4 regions of the Cohnella soli genome follow, and region 3 is predicted to be linked to each of the others. Evidence: riboswitches for the same ligand, from Rfam matches in the RefSeq annotation. Region 3 holds a riboswitch; each other region holds the start of a gene.
The links. A riboswitch is a leader RNA that binds a small molecule or an ion and turns the genes downstream of it on or off. The one in region 3 is predicted to bind cyclic di-GMP.

Region 1 (4,677 bases), on a different contig from region 3:
CGAAGCGCCAGCCACTGCGATAAAGGTGTCGCGGTCAGAAATCATGGCGATGTGTCCCGTGCTCTCAGAAAGGGATTCCGCGTATTCTTTGGCGAAATCGCCCAACTCGCCGATGGGGGAATACTTCTTGAGAATAACTTCGCCGTCGCGATCAACGAAAATTTCAAGCGGATCGCCTTCCCGAATGCGGAGCGTGCGGCGAATTTCCTTTGGAATGACGACCCTGCCGAGGTCGTCGATGCGGCGTACAATTCCGGTTGCTTTCATGCTCATGTTGCCCCACTTTCATTGGTGTATTCGCACTGCGGCCGCCGGTTTCCAATGAATTGCCGGCCTTTATGACGAACGTTAGTACAATCGGAAAAAGGTGACATTGAACCGTAAATGTAGTATTCAACCTCTCCCATTTTCTTATGCGCTTTCCCGCCACTGGAGAAACGCACCAATTGCAATCGCAATTTGAAGTTTTGTTCTTTATTTCGAATTCCCAGCTTAAAGACTTCTCGTGTTGTTGCAAACGGGAGACTGCTTAAATTCTGGAAATCTGCTGCTTAGGCAGTTGAAATACGGCCGGGGAAATGTTAGATTAGTGTTATCGTGCAGTTCGTTATAAAGAACAAATGAATAGATCTTTTGATGAGGTGCCATACAATGATGAATCATATTTCCGAACAGCTTTTACCGACCGATCGTTTTGAACAATGTGAAGGCAATATCGTCAGCGACATGGCCGGGGAGAAAGTTATGCTAAGTGTAGAGAAAGGCAAGTATTATAACTTGGGGGAAGTCGGGGGGCGTATCTGGGAGTTGCTGAGCCCGCCAAGCACTGTAGCACAAGTCGTTGACAGACTGCTCGAGGAATACGAAGTTTCACGAGAAACCTGCCTGGCCCAAGTCAATGCCTTCCTCGATCACTTATACGCAGAAGGCTTGATCCAGCGCTCGCAGCCAGAATGAGCGCCTTTCGCAAATTAGTCATATCGGCCAAGCTCAACCGCCGAACAATGCTTCTTTTTACGGAAGCTTATTTACTGCTCGGGTGGGCCAGAATACAAGTAATATTTCCTTTCTCCAGACTTGCGAGACGCCTTGGAACGCCATCGGAGGAAACATCGGAAGCTTTCGTTCCGAGTGATTCGGCAACAGTTAAACATATTCGGAGCGCAGTTAACCTAATGAGCCGTTACACCCCATGGGATAGCAAATGTCTCGTACGCGCCGTCGCGGGACAGGTCATGCTGAATCGGCGATGCATCGAGAGCACATTATACCTTGGCACGGCCAAAGACGAGCAGGGTCGTCTCATCGCTCATGCATGGCTTCGCAGCGGACCACTCTTCATCACGGGAGACGATCTCATGCATGACTTTACGGTTGTCCAATCGTTCGCGAAATTCATCATAAAGTAAGGAATTTGTCTTCTACTGGCGGTCAAGGTTGCGGTCTTGTGTTTCGTTTCGTATCATTATAATATATCGCAATCAAATTCCAGGAGAAATTTTCTTCTGTCAATAAGATAACCTGGTGCTGAACAATATCAACAAGAGGAGGGATTCTGTTGATCGGTGAACGAATTCAGATGCTCCGCAAAAAGAAAAACCTCTCCTTGACAGAACTGTCGGAGAAGGCCTCGGTCGCTAAATCATACTTAAGTTCTATTGAACGGGGAATACAAATGAACCCCTCGATTCAATTTCTCGAGAAAGTCGGTGCCGTACTCGGTATAACCGTAGAGGAATTTCTTCAATCGGATAACGCGAACGCCAATTCGAAGAATCCCCTGGACAATGAGTGGGCTGACTTGGTGAAAGAAGCGATGAACTCTGGCGTCAGCAAAGAGCAGTTCAGGGAATTCCTTGAATTTAGCAGATGGAAAAATCAGCAACGGGACTCCTGACGTTCCCGTCATCCAACGGCGGAACCGGCCGCCGTTTGCCACTTGACTAGCTCCGTGGTTTGAAGCATGGCAAGACTGAGTCGAATATCTTCGATCGTCATCCCCATACTACGAGCTTCCAGAATCAATTTTGCCCATTCGGCGTCCAACAGCGTGTGATCGGTCTTGGATGATTTTGCCGTGCCCTTTAACACTTCCATCTCAAAATTCCCTCCGATGATTAGTCGGCCGGTTGCACCACTGACTCCATGCGTTTAAGGTGCCCAGATAAAAACGCATTTCTCAGTCTCCTGATTTTGTTGTTACAAGTCATATTATATATGAGCTTGTCGGATTAGTGTTGTCGAATTTTGGATGTTAAAGACCTATTTTTTGGACGAATTTTGTCGAATGGGATATTTTTTCAAACTTTTTTCATTTTTTATAACCTTCCGGATTGCTCCTTTGCCATCTCCATGCGTCTTCGCACATCTCTTCCAATCCCCTCGTTGCATGCCAACCTAACTCATTGTTTGCCTTCGAAGCATCCGCGTAACTGACTGCAATATCCCCAGGACGACGGTCCATAATCGCATAAGGAATCGTTTGACCAGACGCTTGCTCGAAAGCCGCAATCATCTCAAGCACACTGTACCCGCGACCTGTTCCCAAGTTATATACGTTAGAGCCCTTAACCGTCATAATATGCGCCAGTGCCCGAACATGTCCATTCGCCAGGTCGGAGACATGAATATAGTCGCGGACGCCCGTTCCATCCTTCGTCGGATAGTCGTTGCCGAACACGCCAACTTGCTCCAGTCGTCCGACTGCCACTTGCGAAATATAGGGCAGAAGATTGTTCGGAATACCGTTCGGATTTTCGCCCATTCGGCCGCTTTTATGTGCCCCGACGGGGTTAAAATATCGTAAAATCGCAATCGACCATTCCGGATCGGCAGCTGCCACGTCCTGCAACATCTCTTCAATCATTTGCTTTGTTCTGCCATACGGATTCATAGCTCCAAGCTGTGCGGATTCCGCGACCGGCATGCGGTCTGTCGTCCCGTACACAGTTGCAGATGAACTGAACACCAACCTGCGTACTCTATACTTTTGCATCGTCTCGCACAGAATCAGCGTACTAGTGATATTCGTGCGGTAATACCGTAACGGCTGTGCCACCGACTCCCCGACCGCCTTCAAACCGGCGAAATGGATGACGGCCTCAATCTGATGCCGCGAGAATACGTCGCTAAGCGCCTTTTCACTTAGTAAATCCAACTCGTATACCGGAAAATCCTTGCCTGCAATGTCCCGTACTCGCTCAAGCGCCTCAGGCTGACTGTTGACAAAATTGTCGACAACAACGATATCGTAGCCTGCCTGGAGCAACTCCACGCACGTATGGGTGCCAATATAACCCGCTCCCCCAGCAATCAGAATCGCCATAAGATTACACCTCCGCTTGTTTGTTAGACTTAATTCTCGAGATTAGCTTACCGGATAATAACCGTGCGAGACCTCTCAGGTAGGCGAACTCATCCGTTTTCCAGAAAACGATTAAGTACAGTGCCATAACGGAAACACTCGCTATTGAAGATTTGGCAATGATCGCCGTCACTCCATCTCCATGAACGAGACCGGCCAGGTGTTTCGCCGCATAGAATGTGCCGAAACCGATCACGATGTAAGCCGCATAGATCCGATAATGGAACAATACCGGCCTAAGAAACACCTTCTTATATACCAAATAAGGTGTTGTCCAGAATGGGAGCACAAGCGCGCTGACGAAAGAACCGATGAACACACCCGCAATTCCAATCCGCTGCACGAGCGCGATCGAGACGAGAAGGCTAACAGCCGCTTGAACCAACGGCACGAACCGATCTTCGTGGAAAATACCTGCCGTCGTTTTGACCGTAGAGATGGAGTTCCTCATCCCCCTTTCGACGAACAGGAGCAACAGAAGAATCAGCACGCTGTTGCTCATCAAATACGAGGAGCCGATCCACAGCGTAATGAACGGACCGATGACAATATAAAGTACGATAGCGAACAGCGAGTATAGCCAGAAGCTGAGCAGCAGCATGACCTTGTAGACGCTGTAAATTTTATCTTCCTTCTCCATCGTGACCAGATTCCCGACACTGTGGTACATGTTATTGAATACTTGGTAGATAAACGTTCTGCCGATTTCGATAAGCATCTTATAATTCGAATACAATCCTACCGCAGCCACGCTGACGTAAGTCGAGATAAGAATATTTTCCGTCCCGAGTACGAGATAGCTGCCGACATTCTGCAGAATAATTGCTTTTACATTCTTGACGATTCCAACTTTCGTCGGCTGATCGAGCTTAGCCTTGACTTTATCTTTCAGATAGGGATATTTCCGATTGGCAATGACATTTAATGTTGCGGCCGTGCCCACTGTAAACAGGCTGTCGATTATGAGGAACAGGATGTAGTCTTGCGTGTAGTACAAAATGCCGATCTTCAGCAAGGAAGAAACGATGGACGATACGGAGAACGTCAGTGTAACGATATAGCCCTTCTGATTGACGTTAAGGAAGGCGTTTTTGTATGAGAAAAAGTACGGAGAAACGGTGTTTAATAGAAAAATGAGATAAATACCTGTCAAATTCGGTACGTCGGTGTTCTTAACAAACTCGTGCAGAAACGGTAGAAGTGCAAGCCCGAGCAGCGCGACAATCGCGGCGATAACGAGGTAGGCATTCCGGTACAGGCGCATGAGCTTGTTGATCTTATCTCGATCGCCTTCGGCCACGGGCTTGTACAAG
Region 2 (4,677 bases), on a different contig from region 3:
GTCGTTTTTGTCTTTCTTCTCGTCTTTGCCGTCGTCACTGTGACCGTTGCCTGTAAACAAAAATGAAACTTTCTGAGCGACAGAAGTAAAGTACGAGCCGCCGTCGTTATCGTTAGATGAATTCTTCGACGAAGCGTAGGCCGAAATCGGGAACGCAAGCAAAGTAACCAGTAACGCAAGTGCCGCAATTCGAGTAAATTTAGACATAATTGCCCTTTTCTCCTTTCCCTATGTATCTAATAAAACCGAAAATCAACCAACAATATACATATTATAGCAGAACTGCGAGTTTGTAAATCTTGGGTTTAGGAGATTCGAACTATTGAATGACGGCACAGATGCGCAAAGAAGTCCTAAAACTCCCCGCAAAGGATACTTTAGGACTTTTCTCACGCACTGAACATCGAATGATCACGGATTCGTAAAGTTGCCCGTCGCAATATCGTTTGACTTGACGGAAAGAATGGCCCTATTCATCGTATTGTCCCGAATCGTGTAAGCAGGGGCGTCTTTACCTGCATACACCGTCTGAATGCCTAGCACTGCCATGTTTGCGTTAATCGTATTGTCTGCAATCAGAACGTCCAAGACGTCGTACGGGTTGGCTCGTTCCCAATAATCGTTGATTCTGACAAGTTCGGACGCCGTCTTCAACATTGCCATAGCATTCACCGTGTTTCGCTCGAAAATAAAACGGCTTGCCGTCTGCACGGAAACGGCTTGGTCGTTGCCCTTCATATCAAATATTGAATCGCGTATGGTTACATCGGCGCCCGCTTTCTGTACGACGACCGCTGTCGAACCCATCGTATTCGTCTGGAAACGCACTCTTTCGAATACGTACTTCGCAGGAAGACTAATGCCCACAAATCCTAGACGTCCGCCTTCCGCAGCAACGAACTCGGAATCGGTATACGTTCCCGCCGGCAATGAAAGTCCATAAGTCGGATTGTAATCCAGCACCCGCAAGCGCTCGAACTTATTGGCGGCAGTGGAAGCTCCTACGAAGGATCTCAGCTTGGACTGACCGCTAATCGTGACGTTACGGAATGCCGTTGCTCCGGTTCCGTAAACGGACAATCCGCCCTCTTTCGTATTGTCCGTGATGTTGATGGTCACGTTGGAAACTCGAACCGCTCCATCAGACTTGGCCGAGATTGCCAAAGTACCATTCGATATATCTAATCCATCAATTTTAATATTCGGTCCTTCGAATGTCGTGTAAGAATCATTCAACTTGTTGTTCAGCAATTGAACGTCGTGATAAGCAATAATACGCGACCCGTCGAAATGGTTGCCCTTAACGATCGCATCTCCTGCATAACTCGACGAAACAGCCAGACCAATGACGCCTTTCGAAGCCAGATGGTTGTTTTCAACCAATGCCCCTCGTCCATCATACAAAATCACGTCGTATCTGGCGTTGTTCCAAAACTCGTTATTGCGAATCGTTACGTCGCTATTCCAATGGCCATTTTCCCCATATCCACCCTCCACGTCAATGCCGGACATAGGAGCGATTCCGCTAATGTCGTGAATGCGATTGTTTTCGATTAACGTGTGATTGCCGCCGCCCACAGTTATCCCCTGGCGCCGATTGTAGGCGAATTCGGAATTGCGCACGATCGTATTTTCCGCTTGAAGCCGTTGCCAATACTCACCGTAGATACCGATAACGCCGGATTTATTGATCACGATCTTCATCTTGGTAGCGCCATTCGGGATATCGATCCTCGCGCGCAACTTCGTCATCGTCTTGGCTACGAAAGCGTTGCTGTCGTTGTAGAAATCAATTTCGAATTCCGACGAAGCATTTTGCCAATTCGACAGCTCGAAGAACTTCTGTTCGACGAATTGGTTCTTCGTCAAACTGTACATGTTCTTCGTGCGAACTTTGTTCTTATCCTCCGCCGGCATACCGGAGGCATCCAAACCGCCTGATTCAAAGTTTCCCGCATACACGTCCGACCCCATTTGCGCAGCGCCGCCGATCATTAACCCGTCACCGGTGAAATGCGTAGCTTTAACCCCTTCCACCGTAACATTCCGAGCCCCTTCGATATAAATGCCGAAACCGCCTTCGTGCGTTCCAGGGCTATAAGCGTTGTCTTTGCCGGAATAATTATGCGTCTCGCGATCGCCTTTGTACCAGCCGCCCTTGATCGTGACATTGTTTGCTCCGTACTGGATCGCAAGCGAATAATAAGACTCCTTGCCGTTCGTTTCCTTTTGGATGACAGCGTCCGTAGGAAGTTCCCACAGCATATCGCCAACCATGTTAATCTGGCTGTCCTTGCTGATCGTGTACGTTCCCGACGGCAAGAATACAGCATGGATGCCTTGTCCGTAAGCCCACTGCAACATGTTGTTCAGACCGGCGGTCGTGCCTGCCGGATCGCTGCCGTCGTTGCGAATGCCCCAACGATCAAGTTCCACCAGATAATGCGTCGGAGTGCCGCTCACGGCGTCGCTCTTGCCGACAACCTTCCCGTCAACCCCGATTGCTTCGATCTTGAATTCATAGACATGGCCGTATACAAGCCCCTGCGCCATGAACGTTGTCGAGGAAGTCGAGCCCGCCGCATTCAGCAGCTCGCCGTCGGCATACACATTGTAGCCGACCGCTTTATCGGTAGCCGCTTGCTCCCATTGAAGCATCACACTACCCGGCGCTCCAGTCGCCCGCAAACCCGTTATCGGAACCACAGGTTCTTCCTTCGGCGGAACGTCAGTCGGAACGCCTATCGTTAAGCCTTCGCTTAGATTCGATTGATATACCGTAGACACTTGCACGACATATCTCTGTTCTTTTTCCAGCCCGACAAGACGGTACTTGTTCACCTTTAAGAGGGTTCCATTCACTTGAACGCCATCAAGAAAAACATTATACCCAACCAGTTTATCGTGCTCGACCGGGTTCCATGTCAAATTCATTGCACCGTCTTCGTACTCGGCGGCCAGCCCTGTCGGCGCAGCAATCTCCAAGGAAAAATCATTATGCGCGAGATCGCTCGTTTCGGCGTTCGGAGCAGGCGTTACCTCAGCTGGCTCCGTGCTTGGCGTCGGCGCTGCCATATTCTCGTCTGGCGCAACTTTTGTAGTTTGCGCAACCGGCGTTGCCGGCGTATTGCTTGAGGGAATGCCTTTCGCATCGATCGACTGTGTCTCTGCGAAAGCAGCCCCGGCCCCCATCGTGGAAAACATCAATCCCCATACTAACAACAGTGCACATCCGATTTTGATCCCCGCATTCATTTTTCGCATGTCCTCTTCCCTTCCCTCCGACAGATTGTCCAAGACGGAAAAAAACAGATACCGATGAAATTCGATACCTGCAAGAGGGTACGAATATTTCACTTCGGCAACTGGCTGGCACGTCCGCGATCTGCGGCAATAGCCCCTATAGCTTTGCGTCCTTCGGTTTCCCAAAGTTTGCCTTTCCATATGTGCAGTAATAGAATATCGACAAAATCTTCCACGTTATATAGTGCGAAAGACTGCATTACGTAGGACGTAAGCATTAAATATGAATGTTTTCTCATTTTCGCTCTGCATTATTCTATTCCAAGCGACGATTTCCGGTACAGGCTCCCCTCTTGAGTGAACAAAAAACGCTCCGATACCCGCAAATGCCGGGGAATCGGAGCGTTTCCGCTTGAACCTTCAGTTCAGTATGCTTGTCCGATTATTTCGCCGATGAGCTCGCACTTGGCGACGCCGATGGGCTTGGAGAAGCGCTCGGGGAAGCGCCGGGAGATTTCGAACCGCTTGCGCTTGGCGAAGCGGACGGGCTAGGCGTCTCTTCTTTAGGCAGCGTTACTTTAATCCCCAACGTATCTTGCTCTTTCGTCAAGAACTCGTTAAGTTTCGTCGAGGCAAGATCCGTCTTGATGGCATCTTTCGCCGTGTCGGACAGCTTGTCATACGAAGAAGCTTCTTCGCGGCTCTCGACTTTCATGATATGGTATCCGTATTCCGTCTTGACCGGATCGCCGACAACGCCGATGGCTTGTGTATTCGCAGCTTTCTTGAACTCCTCGACCCAGCCTTTGGCCAATTGCTTCTCATACAAGCCGCCTTTATCCTTGGAACCGGTGTCTGTCGAGTATTCTTTCGCCAATGCCGTCCAGTCGCCGCCTGCTTCAAGCTGTGCTTTCACTTCTTTGGCAAGCTTCAACGCTTCGTCGTCTTTCTTCAGCTCAGCGCCCGTCTGCGGATCGCTCGTGCCGATCAGAATATGACGAACGGTAACGATATTGTAATCCGAAGGTGCCTTCTCGTATTCCGCCTTGATCTCCTCGTCCTTAATCGTCGGCTTGATCTCTTCTCCCTTGGCGGAGTAGTAGGACTGGAACGATACGAGCTCTTCGAAGTAAGCAACGGCTTCTTTGACCGACAACTTGCTATCTTCCAAGTGCTTCTTCACTTCCGCTTGGGACTTCATCGCATCTTCAAGTTGCTTCTTGAAATTGTCGGCAGCGGTTTTTGCTTCTTTTTTCTTGTCTTCGGGAATTTCCTTGGAAAGTACCTTCGTCACGATATATTGCTTTACGAAGTTTTCTTTCAATTGCGGAATCGACATGTACATAGCGCTCTGCGGGTTCATGAGCGTCTGGAACGCGACATACTTGTCGAAGTCCTTGTCCGTAATTTCTCCGCCCGTGTACGTGGCGATTA
Region 3 (4,677 bases):
AATGAGGTATCGGCTGTTTTATTAACATGATAAAAATTTGATTATTCATCTTCTTCTTTTATGTCCATAAATAATGCGTTATACATCTCGAATGCTGAAACGCCAAGCGGTGTAAGTTTATATAGTTTTTGCCGGCCTGACGAATTGTATTCAGCTAAACCTAATGCTTCAAGATAACAAACAGCGAAATTTAATTCTCCACGTCTTACGCCAGATTTCAAAGATAAATCTTCTTTGTTCCAATCCTTTTTTGAAAGCGCCTGCATAACTAATTTAGGTCCATTGGGTAAGTTTTTGATCATTTTCTCTAAATAGGGTTGTAATGTTCCTTCGATCTTAAAATCAACAGTCATGCCAAATTAGCACTCCTTTATGTTAGTCATCCAATTATCTAATATAGTAACACATTGGTTAAACAATTTACATATACCAATCATTCCCGAAGCAAAATGATAGTATACATGAACTAAAGAATGTTAACAACACTATTCGACAAAATATAAAGAATGAGAATTAAAATTGAAGGTTACGAACTTTAAGCATAGCCGGTTGCTGAACGAATTCAACTTTGGAATCCATATTTAGTCTTTTATTTGCAGCTACGGATCTTAGAATTTCATTCTTGAGCATTTGCCCACGAACCCATGTAATTTCAACAACTTTTCCGGTTTCTCCTCGTCCTACTTGAAGGTGGCCGGAGTTTTCGTTGTATTCGGAAATATGATTCAGATTTACATATGTTCCCGAATGAACACGAATAAAACGATTTGATTCCAAAAGTTCTTCTAACTGCATAAACTCATGTAGCGTCATATTTTCATAGTAGATGCGATCTGATTGATGAAATTGGACGCGATTTGATTCGTCTACCTGGACAAACAGAACGTTATTAAGATCGATATTTATCGTATTGAAAACGGTAGAACTTGATTTTACGTCTTCTATATGGCCTGCAATTCGCATTAACTCGTTAAAATCTGTTTGGTATGCCTCAGCAAACTTCCTAAGCGTCTGAGGTTGGGGAATGATGGCCGGTCCTGTCTTCCTGTTATCACCGAGTTCAACATCACGAATATAACCGTGGCTTAATTTGCATAGCTTACCAGCGGTTCTTAAACTATAATCTTTCGACAAACGTATTAACTCTAAGTGTTTACCGATATCGTTCTGGATCATAATTTGTGTGTCCCTTTCGTTAAGTTATAGGCAGAGGATTGGCAACCCGGCTGTCATAGCTTGCGCATTAGACCCGTGGTTTTGCGTCCTGTACTTTCGCACAGTTTGCTCAAGTCTGCATACAACCTCTAAAGAAAATATAGCATGATTTTCAAGTACATACAGAAAGTATTTGGGAAACATAATTCATTAAATTTTAATAAAGTGTCGAATACTGTCGAATAATGATAGATAATAGCGAGCAATGGCGAATCGAGCCAAATTAGGAAGAAAAGTGTTGACCGCTATTTAACGTTCATAGTAAAATTCGACTGTACTAATTATAGTACATATGCACCACAATTTACCGCGTGGATTCTACCTGGATCCTAATTTAGTTAGTGAATATGTACTAAAAGTAAAGACAACAGGCGAAGGGAAGATTAAGCGTGCAGCATGAAACCTTTCTGGAAAAAAGCAAGGTAGCAATTACCCTTTTGTTTGAAGGGAACGCTAGCGACAATAACATTTCGGTGTATATACCGGAACTTCGGCTTGGGGTCATTGGGGATACGCACGAAGAGGCGCGTGAACATGCGATCGATCTGGCGAAGATGGAGCATGCTAGACTGCTTAAAGGCTGCAAGGAGAACGAACCAATCATCGAGCGGATCGAACTTGAAATTGAATAACCGCAACACTGAGATGGAGCAACTCTTCCATCTCTTTTTTTGGCCAAAGGCATTGAAATCTATTCGCATTTATGTGCGATAATAATTCTATTAAATAATTAGGTGGAATATAGAAATGGAAGTATAATTAAGTTAAAGGTTAAGAGAGGAGGCGAGAGGTAATATGCGACAATTCTTTGATCCATCCTTGCTGCCGATAACGACAACGGATTTGGACGGGAACGTACTGTATGTGAAAACGAACGGGCTACACCATTATGGCTACACTGACATTATGTTCGAAGGGGCTGGAGAAGAAGGGGAGCAATTGCTTCTCGACATCCTTGACCGAATTTTCAGTTTGGAGTTTAATATCAATTCGACCTGGAACTACAACGGGAACCTGTTGAAACTCGAACAGAGAGACGATGGATTTGCCCATATTGTTTACTGCAAGGTAGATCAACCGCGAATCCTTACGATCTTAAATCCACAAGGTGAGCCTGCGAAGTATATCTCCAAAGGTCTTTCCGAACTTTATGGGCATCCGGAAGCAGAAGTCGATGGGGATACGATTCACGGAAAAGACATCCTTAGCCATTTGATTGATGAAGTGGTTGCAGGAACACGATATGATGAAGATTCTCTGATTCTTAACGATGATCACGTATATTCCGTCGCGTATACAATGGACCGATTAGGAAACCCAGTCTTACAAATTCATCTGGAACCAAAGCTTACGGAAAAGCCAATAACCAAAAGAAGTAGTGGGCACTTGAAACGAATAAAATAGTTCTTCTCATTCCGATAGTCATATAGTAATATACTAATATATTAATTAGTTAATTATTCAATACATTACCTTTAGCGATGGAAAGGAGTAGAAAATGGGATATGGGCCTTCATACATAATCCAAGAGCTTGATTTCATGCTCACCCATCCCTCATGCAACGCAGCAGTTATCGATAAATTCTATCATAACTGTCTGATGATGTATGACGAGGTGCCCCTCTTCACGATGGTCGAACATATGCGCAAGGAAAATCCCAAACTTTTGAGAGAGTGGTCGATGCTTAATACAACTGTTCGATCACTCATGATCGACTTAGTGCCAGAAAAAGTAGGGGATGGCCGCGAATTGCAGGAGCTCAATGTGCCGGTTGATTTGCGGGAAATAACACCGACACAAAACGGCATTTATCTCGTAAAGTGGACTTCCGAAATCGAAGAACCGATAGTGAATGCGCACTTTAAAACGAAGTCGCTCCTTGTTTTCGATAAACTTGAAGGCAGGTTACATCTGGTCGGTATTAGCAAGGTAGGTCACAACCAATATCATTTGTATGTAAAAAAAGGGAGGAAACCACAATGATGAACGAAGCGTTAGCTGTAAACCCGATGCAGGAATACAAAGTTTCGGCACGACGGAAACAAATCCATCAAGGGGTTGTGTCTGGCGTTGAAATTCATGCCCCGTTCGGCCATAACATGCAATGCGCAATCGTTAACTTGAACAATGGCCTCAAGGGACTAATTTACGAAGATCAATTCGACCGTCGTAAATACCGCTCTCTCGTCGGATTCATTGACCACAAAATCGACTTCATGGTTTTAGACGTCGCTAAGATCGGTCTGGACGAAAGCAAAGTTAAAGTATTCGACGAAGAAAAGGGGATCATTCTCCTTTCCCGCGTCCAGGCGATAGACGAACTGCAGGAAGAATTTTGGGAGACAGCGGATCTCGACCACGTAGTTACCGGTGACGTATCCGGTTTTGAAGAAGAACGGATTTACGTTCGTATCAAGGGCGTCATTTGCGTATTGCCGATTCAAGACTATGAATATGACTGGACACCATCTGGCAAAGGTCTGGTTCCGCTCGGCGCCGAGCTCACAGTGAAAATCAAATACATCGATCGCGAAAAGAAACAGGTTCGCGTCTCGAGGAAAGAACTCCTCGAAGATCCGTGGGGTCGCGTTCGTGAGAAGTTCGGTGTCGAAAACTTTTACTCCGGCGTCATTACAAGCGTAGTTCAAGACTTAGGCGTCTTTATTAAACTGGCGCCGGGCGTTGAAGCGCTGTCGTGGTTCCCGAACCCAAAGAAAATGCCGCGCGACGGTGTGCTTCTGGGGAAGACATGTTCGGTACGGATCAAGAATGTAAATCCCGAAAAACGCAGAATCGGCACGGTTATCGTCGATTTCCCGCATGAAATTTAACAGAAGGGGAAATGACGAAAATGAACATCTCCCCTTTGATCAAACCGCAAACGAATATTGCGGTTCCGGAGCAGCCAACATGGGATGATCCCTACGCCACTATGACGCTGCAAAGTGCGCTGCCCGGACATGCATATCATTATATTGATCGCAAAATTTCAAGTAACTGGATAACGGAGAGGGACATCGATCTCGTAAGGTTCATCTTTGTTCACCGCTGGCTTGTATTGAAGCAGATTGAGCGCTTATTTTTTCCGGAAGTCGAACGTGACAAATCGGTTCGCAATCGATTGAATCGGCTCATCGACTATGGATTAATACGACGAACGCAATGGACAAGCTATTCTCAGCCAGAAAAAAACCGACCGAGCCTGTATGAAATGGGAGACAGCGGCACAGACATCCTGAAGAACAAGTTCGGTATTATTCCAGGACAAAGGGATCCACGGATGGCAAAGCCAGCAACAATGCTCTACCGTATGCGATACGTTATTACGAACGAACTCTACATTCAACTGCGAGAATCGTTCGATCTCATTCATTTCGAATTTCATCCGTCTTTGAAAAGAAAAGAAGATCATGTAGTGCCGACTGCAAAGTTTGTTCTCCGCAATCCGAAAGGTAGAGAAA
Region 4 (4,677 bases), on a different contig from region 3:
GTGCTCATGCTCGGGTAAATCGAATCGCTCGCTGACCCTGTTTACGTAAATGTTCAGCCCGTCGTGAAAGAACATCTCTCCTGTTTCCAGCCAGACTCCTGCTTTTTTCATCATTCATTCCCCGTTTCGGTTGTCGCCTAGCAGTCATGAAGTCATCATAAGCCTAATTGAAGTCGCGATCAATCCATAACGTTGTTCGCCCGATTTTCTACAATAGAAGAAAGACGATCTTCGATGATGAAAGGTGTGTGCGGTTATGGACTGGAAAGCTTTATGGATATGGGGAGACGGGGAGGAAAGTCCGCGCAATGAGTGGCGCTGCTTCCGGAGGACGTTCGATGTTCCAGCTGAGGGAGCGGAATTGGCCTCGCTGCATATTTCGGCGGATTCCAGATATGTGCTATACGTCAACGGAACGCAGGTGGGGCGGGGGCCAGTGCGGTCGTGGCCATTCGAACAAGCTTTCGACACGTATGAGGTAGGACATCTGCTCAAGCCGGGAAAACCTAACACGATCGCGGCGCTTGTGCTTCATTTCGGGGTATCTACCTTCTATTATTTGCGAGGGCGCGGCGGTTTGTTGGCACAGCTCGACTACGGTACGGGAGAGGTCGGATTGACGACGGATGCCTCCTGGCGCACCGCCATTCACCGCGGACAGCATCCGAGATCGCCGAGGATGTCGTGCCAGCAGGCTTACGCGGAGTATGTAGACGCAAGGGACTGGGACGGCGGTTGGATGGAGATCGGGTACGACGATTCAGGATGGATCGGTTCAGTCGAGCTGGGCGAGATCGGAATGGCTCCGTGGACGTCCATGAAGCCGCGCGACATCCCGATGCTGACCGAGGAAATCGTCTATCCGGTTCGCGTCGAAGCTCTGGCCAAGGTGAATTCATTTAAGCTGTCGACGGTCATTGACGTTCGAGCCATCATGTCTCCGGGAAGCGAGGATCATGCGAATCACGTGCAGTTCACCGGTTACGTCGCGACGAACGTTCGGGCGAGCAGGGCGGCGCGGGCGACGCTGGGCTTTCTCGCTTGGGGAGAGTGCTTGAAGCGCTTCTCTTGGAACGGGGACATTGTCGGGGAGGACCGCTTCTATGGGATTATGCCGGAGCGGTATGTGGACGTCGAACTGAAGGAAGGGGATAATCTGCTGCTGATCGATGTGTCCTCGCAGGCTCATCACGGCAAGCTAAACATCGGTGTGTATGCAGACGATCCGATGGAACTGAACTTCGTCTATCCTTGCGCGGTCGAGGCGGAGTCGCCATTTCTGGCGATCGGACCTTATGATACGTCGGTTTGTTATGACCACAAACCATCGCGCACAGTAAATTGGGAGGACGAGACGTACTTATCCGTGTTTGACGCCGTGAAGGTAGCAGAGGACTTGGAGCATGAGCGATACTCCCCGTGGGCGAAGCCGATTCCGCTGAAGCTCGTGGCGGAAGCGGACGTCTTCGGGCTGTGCGCATGGCGGAAAGATAACGTGAAGCTAGCCGTTCCGGCACAGCTTCAGAACGCGGTCATCCCGAATGGGGAAGCTGGGGTCGTACCCGTATTCGAAGGCTTTGACACTGAAGTGCTGTTCGACCTGGGCAAGGAGTATTCAGGCTATCTGTCGTTCGAGCTCGAAGCGGAGGCCGGGACGGTTCTGGACTGGTACGGATTTGAATACATGGCCGGCGAGTACCGTCAGTTGACGTACGGGCTCGACAATACGGTTCGATATGTGACCGAAGCGGGACGCCAGTCGTATTCGTCGCCGGTGCGCCGGGGATTGCGGTACTTGGCGCTTAACGTGCGCGGTGCCGCTAAGCCTGTAAAAATATACGGCGTCACATTCACGCAAAGCAATTACCCTGTCGCGGAGGTCGGACGGTTTGAATGCTCCGATCCGCTGCTGAACGATATTTGGGAAATTAGCCGGCATACGACGAAGCTGTGCATGGAGGATACTTTCGTCGACTGTCCGGCTTACGAGCAGACGTTCTGGGTCGGCGACAGCCGCAACGAAGCGCTCGTCAGCAACTATTTGTACGGCGTGCAGGATATGCTGAAGCGTTGCCTTCGCCTCGTACCCGGCTCGAAGGATCAATCTCCGCTCTATGTCAATCAAGTTCCGAGCGGATGGAGCAGCGTGATTCCGAACTGGACGTTTTTCTGGGCGATCGCCTGCCAAGAGTATTACGAGCAGACAGGGGACAAAGCGTTCGCAGTCGAGATGTACGAGCATGTTCGCTTCACGATGGAGCACTATTTGCAGAAAATCGACGAGAACGGGCTTTTTAACGTTAAGGGATGGAACTTGCTCGACTGGTCGCCGATCGATCAGCCGAACGAAGGCATCGTGACGCATCAGAACCTGTTCCTGACCCGGACGTTGGGCGTAGCCGCGGAAATGGCAGAACTGGCTGGGGATGAGAGTGGCGCGTCCCGGTTCCGCGAAGCCTCCGATCGGTTGGCGGCTGCGATTAACGAGCATCTATGGGACGAAGAAAAGCATGCCTACATTGACTGCATTCATGCGGACGGCCGCCGTTCGAGCGTCCTTAGCATGCAGACGCAGGTCGTCGCTTCGTTGACCGGCGTCGCCCAAGGGGAGCGCAAACGGCAGATGGACGCTTATCTATTCTCTACGCCCGCGAATTTCGTGCAGATCGGAAGCCCGTTCATGTCGTTCTTCTATTACGAGGCATTGGCCAAGGTAGGAGGCGTATCGGTCATTCTGGACGATATTCGCAAAAACTACGGCAATATGATTCGCCATGGCGCGACGACCTGTTGGGAGCAGTATCCGAACTTCGCCGAAAACCGCGCTAACCCCGACGAGCTGACGCGTAGTCACTGCCATGCGTGGTCGTCCGCTCCGGCTTATTTCCTCGGCCGCGAGATACTTGGGGTACGCAGTCTCTCGGCTGGCTGGACCGAAGTCGAGATCGCTCCGGTTCCGTGCGGGCTTACTTGGGCTCGCGGCAGCGTGCCGCATCCGGCCGGCGGCCGAATCGATGTGAGCTGGACCGCGGACGAAGCGACGGGACGCATGCAGCTCGCCGTCTCCCACCCGGCAGACGTGCTTGCACGTATTAAGCTGCCTGAAGGCTTCACGGGCGACATTAAGATAACGAAGCTGGAGCGTCTGAGCTGAAAATAAGATAAACCAAACAATAGGCTGCCCTATAAACGGGTAGCCTCTTGTTTGGTTTACGGTGTCAAGAGCATCGCAATCAGGGTATTTCATTGTTGACTAGTGAGCAGTATTTTCTCGGCCACTCGATTGAGAAAAGTGTTCGAATAAAAGGGAAACCGAAAATTTTGTCGAAATAAGTATTCAACAGATGAGCTATGCTGATCTGCATTTCCGAAACTAACGAAACCAAAATACTCGTACGATAATGGCAAACCCGTCGAAAGGCGGGGACGCAAAGCTAAAGGGGCTTACGGATTTGCTATATAAGCAAATGCCGATGCCAGCCAGCCGCCGAAAACGACGGAGACCTCCGTCTATTAGCGCATGGCGCTTTAGGACGGAGGTTTTATATTCACGCAACTTGTCGGATTTAACAGAATAATGTCGGATGCAAGTTTTGCGTCCGCCAAAAGGTGATGGTGAACTTGAACCGTTTGGAGATGAAAAAGCACCCGATCATATTAATAGTTAGCCATAAAATGGATTGGGATATTGCGGATGAAACAAACATCGGCTTCAAGATTGAGGTAACGGAAGGGGGCCGGATCCCGGACTTGCTGTCCCGTCTTGATTTTGTCAATCCAGACTGCCTAGTCATAGACTTGGACGCTTCGACGGCGGAATTAAAAGAGGATTTGGACGCTTGGACCGAATTGAGGGAGATCTGCGAGATGAGGTATATTCCGCTCATCGGGGTAGCCGAGAAATCGAACCCGGAGCTGGAATGGGCGGTGCTCGCAGACGCGTTTCTCCATCCGGCAGATCATACCGGACTTCAACGGCATGTAAGGAAGCTTCTAGAGAGGAGAGAGCGGATTCTCGGTCAAATTCTGATCGATCCCCTAACGGGAGCGTTTAATGACAAGTATTTGCGGCGTGAAGTGGACTTACAGTTAAGCGATATCAAGCGGTCCTACGAGACGTTTGCATTGGTTTATGCGGAAATCGATCAATCGGAATCGGATCCGGGGCTCCGGCGCGTTGCGACGCGGAGTCTAGCGGATTTCATCCAGAAGAGCATACGTCCCACCGATCGTTTGGCGCATCATCCCGAGGGGGGCTTTGTTCTCGTGTTGCCGAAGACGGTTAAAGATGATGCTGCAAAACTCATGAAACGATTGATCCAGTTGTTCTCCGAGATGCCTATCGATACGAATGACGGGCCAAAGCATGTCTCCTTCTCCGCCAAGGTAAAGGAATTTACCGACCCTGGCATTTCGGTTGACGAATGTCTGGCGCTTATGCCGTTCACGGAAGCCGATCCGCAAGAGCGGCAAGGACTCGTGCTCGACTCGTCGGATGACGGAAAGATGGCGGTTCGGAAGCTAATGGTGGCGATCATAGACGATGATCGGCTGATTCGCGAGTTGCTGAAGCAGCAGTTGGCCGATATCGGCGAAGAGCTCTATCACGTTGAAGTCAGGGCTTTCGAAGATGGAGAGGCATTTTTTAACGATCCTTGGCACCGTCAAAACGAACGC

Region 1: linked by a shared signal. The riboswitch ahead of ACFPOF_RS29115 (anti-repressor SinI family protein) and the one ahead of ACFPOF_RS06770 (LytTR family transcriptional regulator DNA-binding domain-containing protein) in region 3 are both predicted to bind cyclic di-GMP.
Region 2: linked by a shared signal. The riboswitch ahead of ACFPOF_RS28960 (right-handed parallel beta-helix repeat-containing protein) and the one ahead of ACFPOF_RS06770 (LytTR family transcriptional regulator DNA-binding domain-containing protein) in region 3 are both predicted to bind cyclic di-GMP.
Region 4: linked by a shared signal. The riboswitch ahead of ACFPOF_RS18755 (GGDEF domain-containing response regulator) and the one ahead of ACFPOF_RS06770 (LytTR family transcriptional regulator DNA-binding domain-containing protein) in region 3 are both predicted to bind cyclic di-GMP.

Annotation. Positions count from the first base shown of each region.
Region 1 covers NZ_JBHSMI010000062.1:68,376-73,052, reverse strand. Annotated here, with positions in the region: gene spoVT (stage V sporulation protein T) at 1-267, opposite strand, end outside; gene ACFPOF_RS29130 (lasso peptide biosynthesis PqqD family chaperone) at 655-957, shown strand; gene ACFPOF_RS29125 (lasso peptide biosynthesis B2 protein) at 954-1,409, shown strand; gene ACFPOF_RS29120 (helix-turn-helix domain-containing protein) at 1,559-1,897, shown strand; gene ACFPOF_RS29115 (anti-repressor SinI family protein) at 1,906-2,097, opposite strand; cyclic di-GMP riboswitch class II at 2,115-2,197, opposite strand; gene galE (UDP-glucose 4-epimerase GalE) at 2,312-3,325, opposite strand; gene ACFPOF_RS29105 (lipopolysaccharide biosynthesis protein) at 3,330-4,677, opposite strand, start outside.
Region 2 covers NZ_JBHSMI010000062.1:32,891-37,567, reverse strand. Annotated here, with positions in the region: gene ACFPOF_RS28965 (hypothetical protein) at 1-207, opposite strand, end outside; gene ACFPOF_RS28960 (right-handed parallel beta-helix repeat-containing protein) at 412-3,264, opposite strand; cyclic di-GMP riboswitch class I at 3,358-3,447, opposite strand; gene ACFPOF_RS28955 (peptidylprolyl isomerase) at 3,686-4,677, opposite strand, start outside.
Region 3 covers NZ_JBHSMI010000012.1:120,500-125,176, reverse strand. Annotated here, with positions in the region: gene ACFPOF_RS06775 (hypothetical protein) at 42-353, opposite strand; gene ACFPOF_RS06770 (LytTR family transcriptional regulator DNA-binding domain-containing protein) at 514-1,176, opposite strand; cyclic di-GMP riboswitch class I at 1,214-1,296, opposite strand; gene ACFPOF_RS06765 (hypothetical protein) at 1,605-1,847, shown strand; gene ACFPOF_RS06760 (hypothetical protein) at 2,011-2,619, shown strand; gene ACFPOF_RS06755 (hypothetical protein) at 2,714-3,199, shown strand; gene ACFPOF_RS06750 (30S ribosomal protein S1) at 3,196-4,047, shown strand; gene ACFPOF_RS06745 (replication-relaxation family protein) at 4,059-4,677, shown strand, end outside.
Region 4 covers NZ_JBHSMI010000028.1:612,744-617,420, forward strand. Annotated here, with positions in the region: gene ACFPOF_RS18745 (AraC family transcriptional regulator) at 1-111, opposite strand, end outside; gene ACFPOF_RS18750 (family 78 glycoside hydrolase catalytic domain) at 257-3,154, shown strand; cyclic di-GMP riboswitch class I at 3,394-3,492, shown strand; gene ACFPOF_RS18755 (GGDEF domain-containing response regulator) at 3,622-4,677, shown strand, end outside.